DNA from 4 places in the Nitratireductor lacus genome. Region 1 is predicted to be linked to each of the others. Evidence: predicted binding sites of a transcription regulator. Region 1 holds the regulator's gene; each other region holds the start of a gene.
The links. The regulator PhoB, encoded in region 1, activates phosphate uptake and scavenging genes when phosphate is short. The targets are predictions, from matches to a motif close to TGTCATNNANCTGTCAT.
Positions count from the first base shown of each region.

Region 2: the regulator PhoB is predicted to act here: its motif matches at 1,569-1,585, upstream of AC07E3_RS17435 (PhoX family protein).
Region 3: the regulator PhoB is predicted to act here: its motif matches at 2,329-2,345, upstream of AC07E3_RS00700 (esterase-like activity of phytase family protein).
Region 4: the regulator PhoB is predicted to act here: its motif matches at 2,049-2,065, upstream of AC07E3_RS03190 (esterase-like activity of phytase family protein).

Region 1 covers NZ_JBWKMB010000003.1:172,117-176,016, reverse strand. Annotated here, with positions in the region: gene AC07E3_RS03905 (response regulator) at 1-619, shown strand, start outside; gene AC07E3_RS03900 (DUF1328 domain-containing protein) at 752-919, shown strand; gene AC07E3_RS03895 (hypothetical protein) at 1,011-1,337, shown strand; gene phoB (phosphate regulon transcriptional regulator PhoB) at 1,404-2,090, opposite strand; gene phoU (phosphate signaling complex protein PhoU) at 2,128-2,838, opposite strand; gene pstB (phosphate ABC transporter ATP-binding protein PstB) at 2,861-3,676, opposite strand; gene pstA (phosphate ABC transporter permease PstA) at 3,691-3,900, opposite strand, start outside.
Region 2 covers NZ_JBWKMB010000022.1:37,992-41,891, forward strand. Annotated here, with positions in the region: gene AC07E3_RS17435 (PhoX family protein) at 1-1,493, opposite strand, end outside; gene AC07E3_RS17440 (TonB-dependent receptor domain-containing protein) at 1,691-3,670, opposite strand.
Region 3 covers NZ_JBWKMB010000001.1:127,179-131,078, reverse strand. Annotated here, with positions in the region: gene rpoC (DNA-directed RNA polymerase subunit beta') at 1-2,270, shown strand, start outside; gene AC07E3_RS00700 (esterase-like activity of phytase family protein) at 2,424-3,515, shown strand; gene AC07E3_RS00695 (hypothetical protein) at 3,685-3,900, opposite strand, start outside.
Region 4 covers NZ_JBWKMB010000003.1:22,696-26,595, reverse strand. Annotated here, with positions in the region: gene AC07E3_RS03205 (VOC family protein) at 1-163, shown strand, start outside; gene AC07E3_RS03200 (helix-turn-helix transcriptional regulator) at 176-886, shown strand; gene AC07E3_RS03195 (DUF1013 domain-containing protein) at 1,196-1,909, opposite strand; gene AC07E3_RS03190 (esterase-like activity of phytase family protein) at 2,138-3,900, shown strand, end outside.

The sequences.
Region 1 (3,900 bases):
GTTCACATCGCTGTTCGAAACGCTTGATGTGCCAGTGCCCGACACCGCCCCTGCCTCTGCCTGGGAACAGCGCGCCTCGAGCAATCTGTCATCCCTCGCGCCACGTCCACGCCAGGCTTTCCTTCTGGTGGCGGTCGAGAACTTTCGGCCGGAGGAGGCAGCGGAGATTCTTGAGACCGATCTCAACGGTATCAACGCAATGCTGCACGAGGCCAGCGAGGAGATCTCCCGCCAGGTGGCAACCGATATCCTGATCATCGAGGATGAGCCTCTGATTGCCATGGATATCGAGGAGATGGTCGAAAGCCTCGGTCATCGGGTTGTCGGCAACGCCCGCACGCACAAGCAGGCCGTAGAGATGTTCGCGAAGACACAGCCGAAAATGGTGCTTGCCGACATCCAGCTTGCGGATGGAAGCTCGGGCCTCGATGCCGTGAACGAAATTCTCGAAGCGGCGACCGTTCCCGTCATCTTCATCACGGCTTTCCCGGAGAGATTGCTGACCGGTGAACGCCCGGAGCCGACTTTCCTGGTCACCAAGCCGTTCAGTCCCGAAATGGTCAAGGCGCTGATCAGCCAGGCGCTGTTCTTCGATCACCAGGCACGCGCCGCTGCCTGATTGAGTGCTGGCTTCGCCGCTTCCGAAGGGCCGCCCCTCCACGGCGGCCTTTTATTTTGCCGGTTTTCTTTCGACCGGGAACCAATCTCCCTGCGCAGACGTTTAACAGCCATAACTAAACGGAGAGACAGCATGCTTTACTGGGCACTCATATTTCTGGTCGTCGCGCTCATCGCCGGCGCCCTCGGCTTCGGTGGGATTGCAGGCGCGTCCGCAGGGATCGCGCAGATCCTGTTCTATATTTTCCTCGCTCTTCTTGCCATTTCCCTGATCATGGGGCTGCTGAGGAGACGCGGTTAAACAAAGGGACAATGACGTAAACGAATGCGGCACCCGGCGAGGCGGACCATCCATGGCTTCCGCTTCGGGGAGACAGTGAAAGGAGAACGCCATGGAACACATCGCTGCGCTTCTTCTGATTGTCGGCTGCTCCGGCAACATGGCCGAATGCCGCGAACTTCCCGCCCCCACGCCTGTCTATGAGACATTCGAGGAGTGCGAGGCGGAAAGGCCCGTCTCGATGCGTGAGCTCGAAAACGAGGCTCCGCGTGTTATGGCGACATGTGTCTATGTTGATCCGGCGCTCGTCTATGACGACGCGGTTCTGGAATGGGACGTTACGGACGACGGCAAGCTGACGGCCACCCTTGAGCCGGTGACGAGCTTTGCGGTTGCCCGGAACGAACATGGCAGGCCCGCAAGCACGCTCATGAAGTGATCGAACCGACTGCAACGACATGCAAAAACCCCGGCAATTGCGCCGGGGTTTTTGTGTCGGTCTGTCTCAGGCTTCACGGATCGCGTAGCCGGCGCCGCGAATGGTGCGGATCACGTCGGGAAGCCGGCCCTGATTCACAGCCTTGCGCAACCGGCCCACATGGACGTCAACCGTGCGCTCGTCGATATAGATCGTTTCACCCCAGACATTGTCGAGCAACTGGCTGCGCGAGAAAACGCGGCCCGGGTGCTGCATCATGAATTCCAGAAGACGGAACTCTGTCGGCCCGAGACGGATTTCATTCTTGCGCCGGTAGACGCGGTGCGATTCCCGGTCGAGCACGATGTCGCCGACGGAGAGAACCGTTGACAGCACTTCCGGCTTGGCCCGGCGCAGGAGCGCGCGGACACGCGCCACGAACTCCGGCGTCGAAAAGGGCTTCACGAGATAATCGTCGGCCCCGGTGGAAAGACCACGAACGCGGTCGCTTTCCTCACCGCGCGCGGTGAGCATGATGATCGGCAGGCGCTCGGTTTCCGGGCGCATGCGAAGCCGGCGACACAGTTCGATGCCCGACACAGCCGGGACCATCCAGTCCAGAACGAGCAGATCCGGGACATTTTCCTGCAGGCGCACCTCGGCTTCATCGCCGCGCGATATCATCTCTACCTGATAACCCTCGGCCTCCAGATTGTATTTCAGCAGGACGCAGAGCGGTTCGTCGTCTTCAACGACCATGACCTTGGGGGCAATCATGGAAGGCATTCTCCTAGGGCATTGCTACGGCCGTCTACGCATCCGCATCGACCGTCATCTGTGTTTCATCGAGCTTCGGCCGCTGGACCGGAAGCTGTTCCCCCGTCACCACATAATAGGCATTTTCGGCGATATTCGTCACGTGATCGCCGATGCGTTCGAGATTCTTGGCGCAGAACAGAAGATGCGTGCACGACGTGATATTGCGCGGATCCTCCATCATGTAGGTCAGCAGTTCGCGAAACACCGACGTATACTGGATGTCGATCTTCTCATCCTCGTCGCGCAACCGGATCAGCGCTTCGGCATCGCGCTTCACATAGTGCTCGACCACCGCATTGACCTGATGCAGCACCAGACCTGCCATCGCATCGATGGAATGGGCGAGCGTGCGCGGCGTGGCGCTCTGCCCGACCGCGCTCACGCGCTTGGCGATGTTCTTGGCGAGATCGCCGATGCGCTCCAGATCGGCTGCCATGCGAATGGCACCCACAACGCTGCGCAGGTCCTGCGCCATCGGCTGGCGCTTGGCGATCAGCGTAATCGCACGCTCGTCGAGATCGCGCTGCTTGGCATCCATGATCGTGTCGTCGGAGATGACACGCTGCGCGAGCGCAGTGTCGGAGTTGAGCAGGGCATTGGTTGAGGCGCGGGTCATCGCACCGGAGAGATCGCCCATATCGCGGATGAGGCGGTCGATCTCACCGAGTTCCTCATCGAAGGAGCTGACTGTGTGCTCGCCCATGATCTGGTTCCTTATCTGTGCGTCAACCGAAGCGGCCGGTGATGTAATCCTGGGTGCGCTTGTCATCCGGGTTGGTGAACATCTTGTCCGTCGGACCTTCCTCGACAAGGTTGCCCAGATGGAACATGGCCGTGCGCTGCGACACGCGCGCCGCCTGCTGCATGGAGTGCGTGACGATGACGATGGTGTAGTTCTCGCGCAGCTCGTCGATCAGCTCCTCCACCTTGGCGGTGGCGATGGGGTCGAGCGCCGAGCACGGTTCGTCCATGAGGATCACCTCGGGCGAAACCGCGATGGCGCGCGCAATGCATAAACGCTGCTGCTGGCCGCCGGAGAGACCCGTTCCAGGCTCATGCAAACGGTCCTTCACCTCGTTGAAGAGACCGGCCTTTTGCAGGCTGGACTCGACGATCTCGTCGAACTCCGCCTTCTTCGATGCCAGACCGTGAATGCGCGGTCCGTAGGCGATGTTCTCATAGATCGACTTGGGGAACGGGTTGGGCTTCTGGAACACCATGCCGACGCGGGCACGCAGTTCCACCACGTCGATCCTGGGATCGTAGATGTCCTGCTCGTCGAGCGTGATCCTGCCTTCGATGCGGCAGATATCGATCGTGTCGTTCATGCGGTTGAGACAGCGCAGGAACGTGGACTTGCCGCAGCCCGAAGGGCCGATCAGCGCCGTGACCTGGTTCTCCAGGACATCCAGGTTCACATCGAAAAGCGCCTGCTTCTCGCCGTAGAAGACACGCACATTCTCGCCGCGCATCTTGAGGGGCCTTGGCTTCTGGCTCGCATCCAGTGCTTCTTCAACAGCAGCATCAGTGAGCATATTCATGTCCTTCCACTCCGTTACCAGCGACGCTCGACGCGCCGCCGCAGAATAATGGCGGTGATGTTCATCACGGCGAGGAACAGCAGCAATACGATGATAGCGCCCGAAGTGCGCTCGACAAACGCGCGTTCGGCTTCGTTCGCCCACATATAGATCTGAACCGGCAGCGCCGTTGCGGGATCGAGCGGCGTGGTCGGGTAATCGGCCACGAAAGCCACCATGCCGAT
Region 2 (3,900 bases), on a different contig from region 1:
ACGTAGAGGTCCCAGGTGAACGTGTCGGCGCCATGGTCTTCGCCTTCCGGCCGCCAGCGAACGATCTGGCCGAAATTGTTGGTCTCGCGCGGGTTGGGGCCGCCGACGGGCTGTTCATCGCCGCCGGCATTGGCCTTGACGCCGCGGTTCTTGTTGTTGGTCAGGGCGCAATAAACCTCGACCCGCAGCGGATTGGCGGCCACCCATTCCGGACGGTCCATCGTGGTGGCACCGACTTTCGATCCGGCCATGCGGGAGAAGACGAGGATTTCCTCGATCGGCATGCCGGTGGTCTCCGGCGTCAGGGCCAGCCATTCGCCGGTCATGTCGTCATTGAACCTGGCAACGTAGAGCGTGCCGTCCGAAAGCAGCCCGTCCGTCGGCTGGCCTTCGGCCCAGGTGCCATTGGATACGTAACGATAGATGAATTCGCCGCGCTCATCGTCGCCCATATAGACCACGACGCGCCCGTCGGCAGCCTGCACCATCTCGGCGTTTTCATGCTTGAAACGTCCGAGCGCGGTGTGCTTGACAGGCGTCGATTCCGGATCGAGCGGGTTGATCTCTGTCACCCAGCCGTGGCGGTTCGGCTCGTTGGGCTCTTTGGACAGGTCGAAGCGCTCGTCGAATTTTTCATAGGCGTAGCGGCCTTCGCCGCCGATACCGTAGCGCACTTCGCCTTCCGTGGCCTCGCGTTCGGCTGTCGTGCCGAAATAGCCGTTGAAGTTTTCTTCGCAGGTCAGATAGGTGCCCCAGAGCGTCTTGCCGGAGCCGCAATTGTTCATGGTGCCCTTCGGCGAGCGGCCTTCCGGATCGGCGTTGGTCCTGACCAGATCGGAGCCCGCGGCAGGGCCGTCCATGGTCATCGGCGTCTCATGCGTGATGCGGCGGTTATAGGGGCTGTCGAGCACCACGGCATAGCCATCGCCACTGTCAGCGATTTCCAGCACCGTCACGCCCTGCATGTTTTTGAGGAGTTTCACCTCGTCCGCATTGCGGGGCATGCCTTCCGCTTCTGCGGGGAGATTGATCTTCGGGTTCACATATTCGGAATTGATGGCAAGGATCGTCCTGTCGCCATCGACAAAGGTCTCCATGCCGTCCGTGTTCTCACCGAACACCCTGTCCGACATCTCGACCGGCACGCCCGTTTCGGGTGAATAGGCGCCTTCTGCATCCTTGAAGAGCGGGTCGCCCCAGCGCACCAGGGGCTTCCAGCTATAACCGGCAGGAACGTGAATTTCGTGATCGGTGGCAATCCCGATTGGCTCGAAATTGAACGTTGCACCCTCCGCCTTTGCAGACGACGTGGAAGAAAGGACGCCCGTTCCCATAACGGCTGCGGCGGAACCGAAGGCGAGCACACCGCCCAGGAACCCGCGACGCGAAATGGCGCGCTCCACAACGGCGTCGAAAGCGTTGTTGTCAGGGCGCGGGTCGCGCATTTCGTCGAATTCGTCCCACGACAGGCGAACGATATCCTGCTTGTTCATGACGGCAGTCCTCTGGCTGTTTGGCTGGATCGAGCCGCCTGTGGCGGCATCTGCCGGTAGTCGTAGCGAATGCGTGCGACAGGATTGTTACAGCACTGTGTCCAGGCGGCGAGACTGATGAGGAACAAATGGAAAAGGCCGACCGTGGCGTACGGTCGGCCTTTCAGATGATCTTCGCATTACCGGTTTCGGAGAGACTAGAACTTCACCGCGGTGTGGAAGGTGAAGGTGCGGCCTGGCGCATAAACAGGCTCGATGCCACCGCGGTTCGAGCTTGCGGCAAAACCGGTGCGCTCAAAGTAGGTTTCATCGAACAGGTTCTCGACGCCGACGCGGATGGTCATGTTTTCATAGGATGGAGGTGTCCACTCGGCATATGTGTTGACCACCGTGTAGGCTGGCTGGTCGTAAAATCCTTCTGCCGTGGCATACGCGTCGGAAATCTTGCCCGCCCATGCCAGTGATGCGCCGAGCTTCAGATTGTAGTCGGGGATCTCATGGTCGATGTAAAGCGTGGCCATGTCGCCAATTGGCATGAACGTTCCGCTGTTGGGCAGTGCTGAAACACCGCCCACTGTCACCTTGGCCTTGGTGAACGTGGCGCCGATCTTCGTATTCTCCCAACGGTAACCCGCATTCAGCGTCACACCGCGTGAGCGGGCCTCGTCCGGAGAATTGTGCAGCGTGCCGCCCGTTCCCCATTCATAAACGGGAAGACCGTCAATGCGCGTATCGAAGAAGGTGACGCCTGCGTTCCAGTTCTCGCCGCCGAAATTCGCACCCACTTTCAGGTTCTGCGCCGTGCCGGCGCTGAAGCCCGGGTCCGTGGCGAAACTGTCGTCGCGGGCATGCACATAGCCATAGTCGCCGATCACATAACCAAGCCAGGTGCGCGAGGCGCCGGCAAACACTTCGAAATGGTCGTTGAACTTATAGGAAACCGTCGCGTTCACGCTGGCACCGCTGTCGGAGAATTTGTGGTCGTTCCAGTCGGTGAAGCGATGCCCGTCATAGCGCACGCCGGTCGACAGGTTGAAGCCGTTGTCGAATTCGAAGCGCCCCTGCGCGAAAGCGCCGAGCTGAAAGGTCGAGAAGTCGCGGTAGCGGCGATTGTTGTTGCCGTAATTGTCGGTGAAATAGCCATGCCGCCCGAAGTCGACACCAGCGGTGATGTTGCCGTAGTCGAAGGTGAAACGGTTCTGGACCTTGCCGCCGAACAGATCTTCATCCAGGGCCATGTTGCCGTTGGTGCGGTTCTGGTAGTTCGGACGCCAGTAGTTGTTTTCGCTGTAATAGAGCGTCACCTCCGGGTCCCACATGTCGGTGGGGGCGGTGGTCGTGTATTTCAGGTTCACGGCATCCCGCGCGACCTCGAGCGGATGCAGCGTATCGCCGGCGAGCCCCATGTTCATCTTGATCAGGCGGTCGGCCTTGTCGCGGCTGCGCTCATAGCCAAGCTCGATGCGATGGCCTTCTGCTTCATAGCCGAGCTTGGCGAGAATGTTGCGGGCTGCAGGCTCGGTGCCGAGGATTTCCAGCCCGTCGCCGTTCTTGTAGTTCTTGCCGGTCGCACCATGGGTCATGAGGAACCAGTCGAACCCTTCATGCCGGCCATAACCGGCGGCACTGCCCGATAAGCCGCGGCCGTTCGTACCATAAGAGAGGCCGAGCCGGGCACCGAGGTTCTTTCCGTCTTCAAGCAGATCGAGTGCGCCGACGGTCTCGTAGCGGATCGCACCCGCTGCCGCGCCAAAGCCGGAATCGGCGGCGGCGGCGCCTGCTTCTACCTCGACGCGCTTGAGGAAGACGGGATCGACGACGTTGGAGCCCGTGTGATGCCAGCTTGTCGCGGTCTGCGGCACGCCGTCGACGCTGACAGCCAGGTGCGACTGTTCCATCCCGAGGACGTGAATGCGCTTGGAAGGGCCGCCACCGCCCGAGACGCTGATCGAGGATTCACGCGTGAAAAGTTCGGAAACATTGGTCGGTTGCAGGGTTTCCAGGTCTTCCTGCGTGACGACGGTTCCACCCGTCGCCTCGATATTCTCCTTGCCGTCGCTGATGACAGTGATCGTATCGAGGACGGTTGTGGTCGGGCTGTTTTCCTGCGCCTGCAATGCCGATGAAAGCGCAAGCAACGAAACGCCGGTAAGCGGCAGTATCCGCGTGAACGTCATATTCTTTCCCTGTTAATCCCGGCCGGCAAGCGCTTGGCCCCGGCTTGGCGGCCATAAGTCTGATGATGCAGCGGGCTGAAACCGGATGAAGCGCAGAGAGCGTGCATGCTGATGCAACCGTGCTGCGTCCGTACCCCACCGTAATCGCCCCCTCGCATGCGGACTTCCCAAGCCCCGTGCCGGGCGCCCATCGCCTGTCTCAGGTGGCGGGCTTGCTTCTCGCACCGGCA
Region 3 (3,900 bases), on a different contig from region 1:
TGGTCATTCCGGACACCAAGGAAAACCTGGTGGCCGAGACCGAAGCGCTCGCCAAGGAATACGAGCAGCAGTACAATGACGGCCTGATCACGCAGGGCGAGAAGTACAACAAGGTCGTCGATGCCTGGGCCAAGTGCTCGGAAAAGGTCGCCGACGAGATGATGAAGCGCATTAAGGCGGTCGAGTTTAACGAAGACGGTCGCCAGAAGCCGATGAACTCGGTCTACATGATGTCGCATTCCGGTGCCCGTGGCTCGCCGGCGCAGATGCGTCAGCTTGCCGGCATGCGCGGCCTGATGGCCCGTCCGGATGGCTCCATCATCGAGACGCCGATCATCTCGAACTTCAAGGAAGGCCTGACCGTGATGGAGTACTTCAACTCCACCCACGGTGCCCGTAAGGGTCTGGCCGACACGGCTCTGAAGACGGCAAACTCGGGTTACCTGACCCGCCGTCTGGTTGACGTGGCCCAGGACTGCATTGTCACCGTGCCCGATTGCGGCACCGACAAGGGCCTGACCATGCAGCCGATCGTCGACGCCGGTCAGGTGGTTGCTTCCATCGGTCAGCGTGTGCTGGGCCGTACCGCGCTTGACGACATCATCAACCCCGCAACCGACGAGGTCATCGTTTCGGCCGGGCGTCTGATTGACGAGCGCGATGTCGAGGCCATTGAAAAGGCCGGTATCCAGTCTGTCCGCATCCGTTCGGCGCTGACCTGTGAAGTCCGCAGCGGTGTCTGCGCGATCTGTTACGGTCGTGACCTCGCGCGTGGTACGCCGGTCAATATCGGCGAGGCCGTTGGTGTCATCGCCGCCCAGTCGATCGGTGAACCGGGTACCCAGCTCACCATGCGTACCTTCCACATGGGCGGCACGGCGCAGGTGGTCGACCAGTCGTTCCTCGAGGCTTCCTTCGAAGGCACGGTCAAGGTCCGCAACCGCAATGTGGTGCGCAACTCCGAAGGCGATCTCGTGGTGATGGGCCGCAACATGGCGGTTCTGATCCTGGACGAGAACGGCGAGGAGCGGGCAAGCCACCGTCTCACCTATGGCTCGCGTCTGTTCATCGACGAGGGCGACAAGGTGAAGCGCGGGCAGCGCATCTCCGAGTGGGATCCCTATACGCGTCCGATGCTGACCGAGGTGGAAGGTACCGTTGCCTTCGAGGACCTGGTCGACGGTGTGTCGGTCCAGGAAACGGCCGACGAATCCACCGGCATCACCAAGCGTGAGGTCATCGACTGGCGTTCGACGCCGCGCGGAACCGACCTGAAGCCGGCGCTGACGGTGCTCGATGCCAAGGGCAAGGTGGCAAAGCTCGCCCGTGGTGGCGATGCGCGCTTCCTGCTGTCGGTGGAGACGGTTCTGTCCGTGGAGCCGGGCTCCAAGGTCAAGCCGGGCGACGTGATTGCCCGTATCCCGACCGAGAGTGCCCGCACCAAGGACATCACCGGTGGTCTGCCGCGCGTTGCGGAACTGTTCGAGGCCCGTCGTCCGAAAGATCACGCCATCATCGCCGAGATCGATGGTACGATCCGCTTCGGCCGCGACTATAAGAACAAGCGCCGCATCGTCATCGAGCCGCATGACTCGACGCTGGAGCCCGCGGAATATCTCATTCCCAAGGGCAAGCCGTTCCATCTTCAGGACGGCGACCAGATCGAGAAGGGCGACTTCATTCTCGACGGCAACCCGGCGCCGCACGACATCCTGGCGATCAAGGGCGTGGAGGCTCTGGCTTCCTACCTGGTCAACGAAATCCAGGAAGTCTATCGCTTGCAGGGCGTGTTGATCAACGACAAGCACATCGAGGTGATCGTTCGCCAGATGCTGCAGAAGGTCGAGATCACCGCACAGGGCGACTCGACCTACATTCCGGGCGATCATGTCGACTCCGTCGAGTTCGACGAGATCAACGAGCGTCTGGTGGAAGAGGGCAAGAAGCCGGCCGAAGGCCAGCCGGTCCTCCTCGGCATCACCAAGGCTTCGCTGCAGACACCGTCCTTCATCTCCGCGGCCTCCTTCCAGGAGACCACACGCGTGCTGACCGAGGCGGCTGTCGCCGGCAAGATCGATACGCTGCAGGGCCTCAAGGAGAACGTCATTGTCGGCCGTCTCATCCCGGCCGGTACGGGTGGCGCCATGAGCCAGGTTCGCCGGATCGCGCGCTCGCGCGACGATCTGATCCTGGACGAGCGGCGCAAGAGCTCGGGCGCCGAGATGGCCGATCCGATGATCGCCGACATGACGACAAGCGCTGCCGAATAATCGGCAGATCGCTTCTCAGAAAAATGCAAGAGCCGGGCCCTGCGCCCGGCTTTTCTTTTGTCGATCCACCGTCATGGTCGCGTGCCTGTCATCCGACTGGATCATGAGGCTCTCCGGGGCGTGCATTCCCGCCCGGTTTACGGAGAAACTCTCATGTTCACTAAGTTGGTCTTCGCTGCGGCATTGTCCGTTTCGGTGCAGTCTCTCGCCCACGCAGACGCCATGATGAAGCCCGCCTATCTCGGCGAAATCGTTCTTCCCAGCGGCCTCATGATCTCCGGCGTCGAGTTCGGCGGCATATCGGGCCTGGACTATGATGCAGAGGCGGGGGTGTTTTATGCGATTTCGGACGACCGGTCGGAGAAAGCGCCGGCGCGGTTCTATCGGCTGAAGCTTGCGATTGAGGAAGACGGCGTTAAGGGCGTCGATATCATCTCCAGCCATGTGCTGCAGGGGGAGAATGGCGAGCCGTTCGCGCCCAAAACGATCGATCCCGAAGCCATCCGCTTCGACGCTTCGCGCCAGAGCGTGTTCTGGTCGAGTGAACGCGACGTCGCGGGCAATCCAACGCTCTACGAGGCTGGACCGGACGGCGCATTCAAGCGCAGCTTCGCGATCCCTGAAGCCTATCTGCCGGATACTGCCGGCGAACGGGGCATCCGCAACAATCTGGCGTTTGAAGGGCTGACACTTTCAGTCGATGGAGAGACCGTCTGGGTCGCGACCGAGAATGCGCTCGTTCAGGATGGCCCGAAGGCGACGCTCGAAGCAGGCAGCCCGTCGCGCATTCTTGGCTTCAATGTGGAAAGCGGGGTGCCGGTTGCCGAATATGTCTACGAAACCGGCCCGATCCACCGGAAATCCGAAACCGAGCCCTATTACAACGATAACGGTCTGACGGAGATACTGGAGATCGAGGCCGGCAGGTTTCTTGCGGTCGAGCGTTCCTTTGCACTGGGGACTGGAAACGAGATCAATCTCTATCTCGTCGAAACGGCAGGTGCGAGCGACATTCTCGGCGCGGAAAGCATTGCCGACCGTGATGTCACGCCGGTCAGGAAGGCGCGGGTTCTGAAGATCGGGGAAGGGGATTTCGGGCTCGACGTGGATAACATCGAAGCGGTCTCCTGGGGACCGGATGTCGGCGGCAAACGAACCCTCGTCATGGCCTCCGACAACAACTTCAATCCCAATGGCCAGTTCTCGCAGTTTGTCGTGTTCACGCTGGAACCGGCGTTGAACTAGATCGCCGTGCGTCGCCTGCGGAAGCAGCCCGGCTGGCAGCCGGGCTTCTTCAGAGACTGCACCATTCGACCATTTCAAGGAAACGCCGCCCGGGGCACTCTGCCGTTTTCCTAATGCGTGTGGATGTCCGGGCGGTCCCTTCTGACTGTGAACGCCGTGGGGGCAGGACCTAGATTGGTTCGTCAAACGTGACGATCGCGATTTCGCCTTCAAGCGCGCCCTGCCAGGCGGAGAGATGAGGCTCCTCGTCCGGCTCACCCTCCATGTCCCCGATTCGATCAAGCTCAGCCTCGGCATAGCCTTCGCGGGCAAGGGCCTCCAGAGCGAGCCGCACGGCGGTGTCGTCGTCGGGTGCGAGCAGCATGATGTGCACACCTTCGCTCTC
Region 4 (3,900 bases), 150 kb from region 1:
CGGCCCGACGATCCATCTTGCGGTGCCGGCCCCGCTTGAAGACGCCATGGAGCGTGTCACAAAGAATGGCGGCAAACTGGTATCACCCATTATTACTATTCCTGCCGGCCGTTTCGTGTATTGTCTCGACCCCGACGGAAACAGCTTCGGAATTTTTGCGTGAGGAGAAATACGCATGCGCCGTGCTGACCGACTTTTTCAGATCGTCCAGCATTTGCGGGGCGGGCGCCTGGTTACGGCGCGTCTTTTGAGCGAGCGTCTCGAGGTTTCCGAGCGCACGATCTATCGTGATATTGCCGACCTGCAGTCGACCGGCGTGCCGATCGACGGTGAAGCCGGTGTCGGCTATCTGATGCGGGAGGGGTTCGAGCTTCCCCCGCTCATGTTCACACGCGATGAGATCGTGGCGCTGGTGGCCGGTGCGCGCATGGTTCGCGCCTTTGGCGGCGCGGCCATGGCGCGGGCGGCCGAGGAAGCCCTGATCAAGATAGGAACCGTGCTGCCCGAGCCGGAGCGCGACCGCATTGCCCGCACCGAAATTCACACCCCGCGCTGGGTGGTGAGCGACATGGACCGCCAGGCCATCGACACGCTGGAGCGTGCGGTGGAGACGAGGGACGTACTCTCCATCGATTACCGGGATGAAGCCGGGCGCACCTCCGAGCGCGACGTGCGCCCGCTTGGTCTCTGGTTCTGGGGCAAGGTCTGGACACTGGTGGCGTGGTGCGAGTTGCGCGGGGATTTCCGCACATTCCGCATCGACCGCATCGCAACGATGAAACCGGCAGGTCGGACTTTCCGCCCTGAGCGAGGCAAGCAGCTTGCCGACTTCTACCGGCGCATGGAAATGCACGAAGCCATGATGGGCAGAGCCTGCGCGAGCTGAGGGATGCCCCCCGGCAGCCGGGGAGCGATCTAAACTATTGATGGAGCATCGGAATAATCCGAAAACCGGTTTCCACTTTTCGGTCCGATGCAATAGATCGCCGTGCGTCCATCCGGACGCACAAAGGACGATCTAAATTATTAATGGAGCATCGGAATAATCCGAAAACCGGTTTCCACTTTTCGGTCCGATGCAATAGATCGCCGTGCGTCCATCCGGACGCACAAAGGACGATCTAAATTATTAATGGAGCATCGGAATAATCCGAAAACCGGTTTCCACTTTTCGGTCCGATGCTCAATATTCGGATCAGGACCGCTCGTCCTCTTCTTCTTCGTCCGCATCGCTGGATTTCAGCGACGAGAGCTTGGCAAAGACCGCATCCGCGTCGAGTTCCTGCTCGTCGGAGGACGTCTCGGACGGAGCCTGCTCACCGATCGGCAGATCCTCGGTCTCGGAAGCCGGGAGCAGGGTCTCGCCGGTGCTTTCCTGCGGCGGCAGGTACTTTGCCGCGCGCTGCACTTCCAGATCGAGATCGATCTGCGAGCAAAGGCCCAGAGTCACCGGGTCCATCGGCACGAGGTTTGCCGAATTCCAGTGCGTGCGCTCACGGATCGCCTCAATGGTCGATTTCGTGGTGCCCACAAGACGCGAGATCTGCGCATCCTTGAGCTCGGGATGATTGCGCACCAGCCAGAGAATGGCGTTGGGGCGATCCTGGCGCTTGGAGAGCGGCGTGTAGCGGGGGCCCTTGCGCTTGGTCTCGGGCACGCGAACCTTCGGCTCCGAAAGCCGCAGCTTGTGGTTCGGGTTGCCCTCGCCAAGGGCGATTTCCTCGCGGGTGAGCTGTCCGGTCATAACCGGGTCCATGCCCTTGATGCCCTGTGCGGCATCACCATCGGCAATCGCCCCCACTTCGAGCGGGTGGAGTTTGCAGAATTCGGCGATCTGATCGAAGGTCAGTGCCGTGTTGTCGACCAGCCAGACGGCGGTGGCCTTGGGCATGAGAAGCGTGTTGGCCATGTGTCAAGAATCCTCTTCCTTCGCCCGCGTCCCTGGCGCGGGCGGTGGTCATAACCACCGATGTTGGGAAATATCGCCCGCGTTATAAACTGAAACGTCCCCCTGACGCAACAAATTGCGCGACACGGCAGATGGGGAGTGTCACCGAACCGTCATCGATGTGTCATCGGCCTGAAATCAAGGCTTCCGATTGTGCCGCTCCTATGGGTCTTGAGGGAGTTTTCAGACATGGGACGCCACGCAATCATTCTGGGCCTGCTGGCAAGCACGGCCGTCATTCTGCCCGCGCATGCGGACATGGCATTCAACCGCATCGCCACCTTCCCGGTGGCGGAGAACCTGCCGGCTGATGCCGATGTGACAACAGAAACCTCCTCGGAGATCATCGCACGCAGCGCAGATGGCAAGACGCTGATTTACTCCGACAGCCCGCTGGGCGGTGTGGGTTTCGTTGACATCGGCGATGCCAGCGCCCCGAAGGCGGGCGGCATGCTCAGGCTGGACGGCGAGCCTACCTCGGTGGCTGTGGCGGGCCAGAAGGCCATCGCGGCCGTGAACACCTCCGAGAGCTACACAAGCCCTTCCGGCAATCTCGTGGTGATCGACATGGCGGCGAAGACCGCCGAGAAGTCCTGCGATCTGGGTGGCCAGCCGGATTCAGTGGCCGTCAGCAGTGACGGGCGTTTTCTCGCCGTCGCCATCGAGAACGAGCGCGACGAGGACCTGAACGACGGTGTGATCCCGCAGATGCCCGCCGGTGACCTGAAGGTCTTCAATCTCAACGACGGGGTTCCCGACTGCGGCAGCATGAAGACCGTCTCCCTGAGCGGCCTTGCAGAGATCGCACCGGAAGACCCGGAGCCGGAATTCGTTGATTTCAACGACGCCGGCGAGATCGTCGTCACCATGCAGGAAAACAATCACATCGCCGTGGTTGCAGCCGAGACCGGCGAGGTGACAGGCCATTTTTCCGCCGGCCAGATCAGCCTGGAAAACATCGACACGCTGGACAATGGCGCCATCGCTTTCGATCAGAATGTGCAGAACCTGAAGCGCGAACCGGACGCCGTGAAATGGCTGGACAGCGATCGGTTCGTCACCGCCAATGAAGGCGATTATGAAGGTGGATCGCGCAGTTTCACCATCTTCAGCAAGTCAGGCGACGTTCTGTTCGACAGCGGCAATGATCTTGAGTTCCGCGCTGCGGCTGCCGGCCACTATCCCGACAAGCGCTCAGACGCCAAGGGCACCGAGCCGGAAGGACTGGAAGTCGCGACCTTCGGCGATCAGCAGTACATCTTCGTGGCACTGGAGCGCGCCTCGCTCGTCGTCGTCTACCGCGACACGGGCGGTGCGCCGGAATTTGTCCAGGTCCTGCCCTCCGGCATCGGCCCTGAAGGCCTCGTGGCCATACCCGAACGTAACCTGCTCGTTACGGCAAACGAGGCCGATCTGGTGGAAGACGGCGCGGCCCGCTCTCACGTGATGGTCTACGAACTGACCGAAGGAGAGCCCGTCTATCCGACCATCGAATCGGCGCGTGACGACAATGGCGTTCCGTTTGGCTGGGGCGCCCTCTCCGGCCTCGTGGCAGATTCCGAAAAGCCGGGCACACTCTACGCCGTGTCCGACTCCTTCTACCGCAACCAGCCGGCCATCTTCACCATCGATGCGACCGAGACGCCGGCCCGGATCACCGCCAGGACCATCGTCACGCGCGGCGGCATGGCAGCCCAGAAGCTCGACCTCGAGGGCATAGCCAATGACGGCAAAGGCGGCTTCTGGCTCGCTTCGGAAGGCCGCACCGACCGTCTGACGCCACATGCGCTCTTCCGCGTCGACGCCGCCGGCGAGATCAGGGAAGAGATCGCGCTTCCCGCGGAGCTTCTGGCAGTCGAAAAGCGTTTCGGCATGGAAGGCGTGACCGTGGTCGGTGAAGGCGATGACCAGATGCTGGTCATGGCCATTCAGCGCGAATGGGGCGACGATCC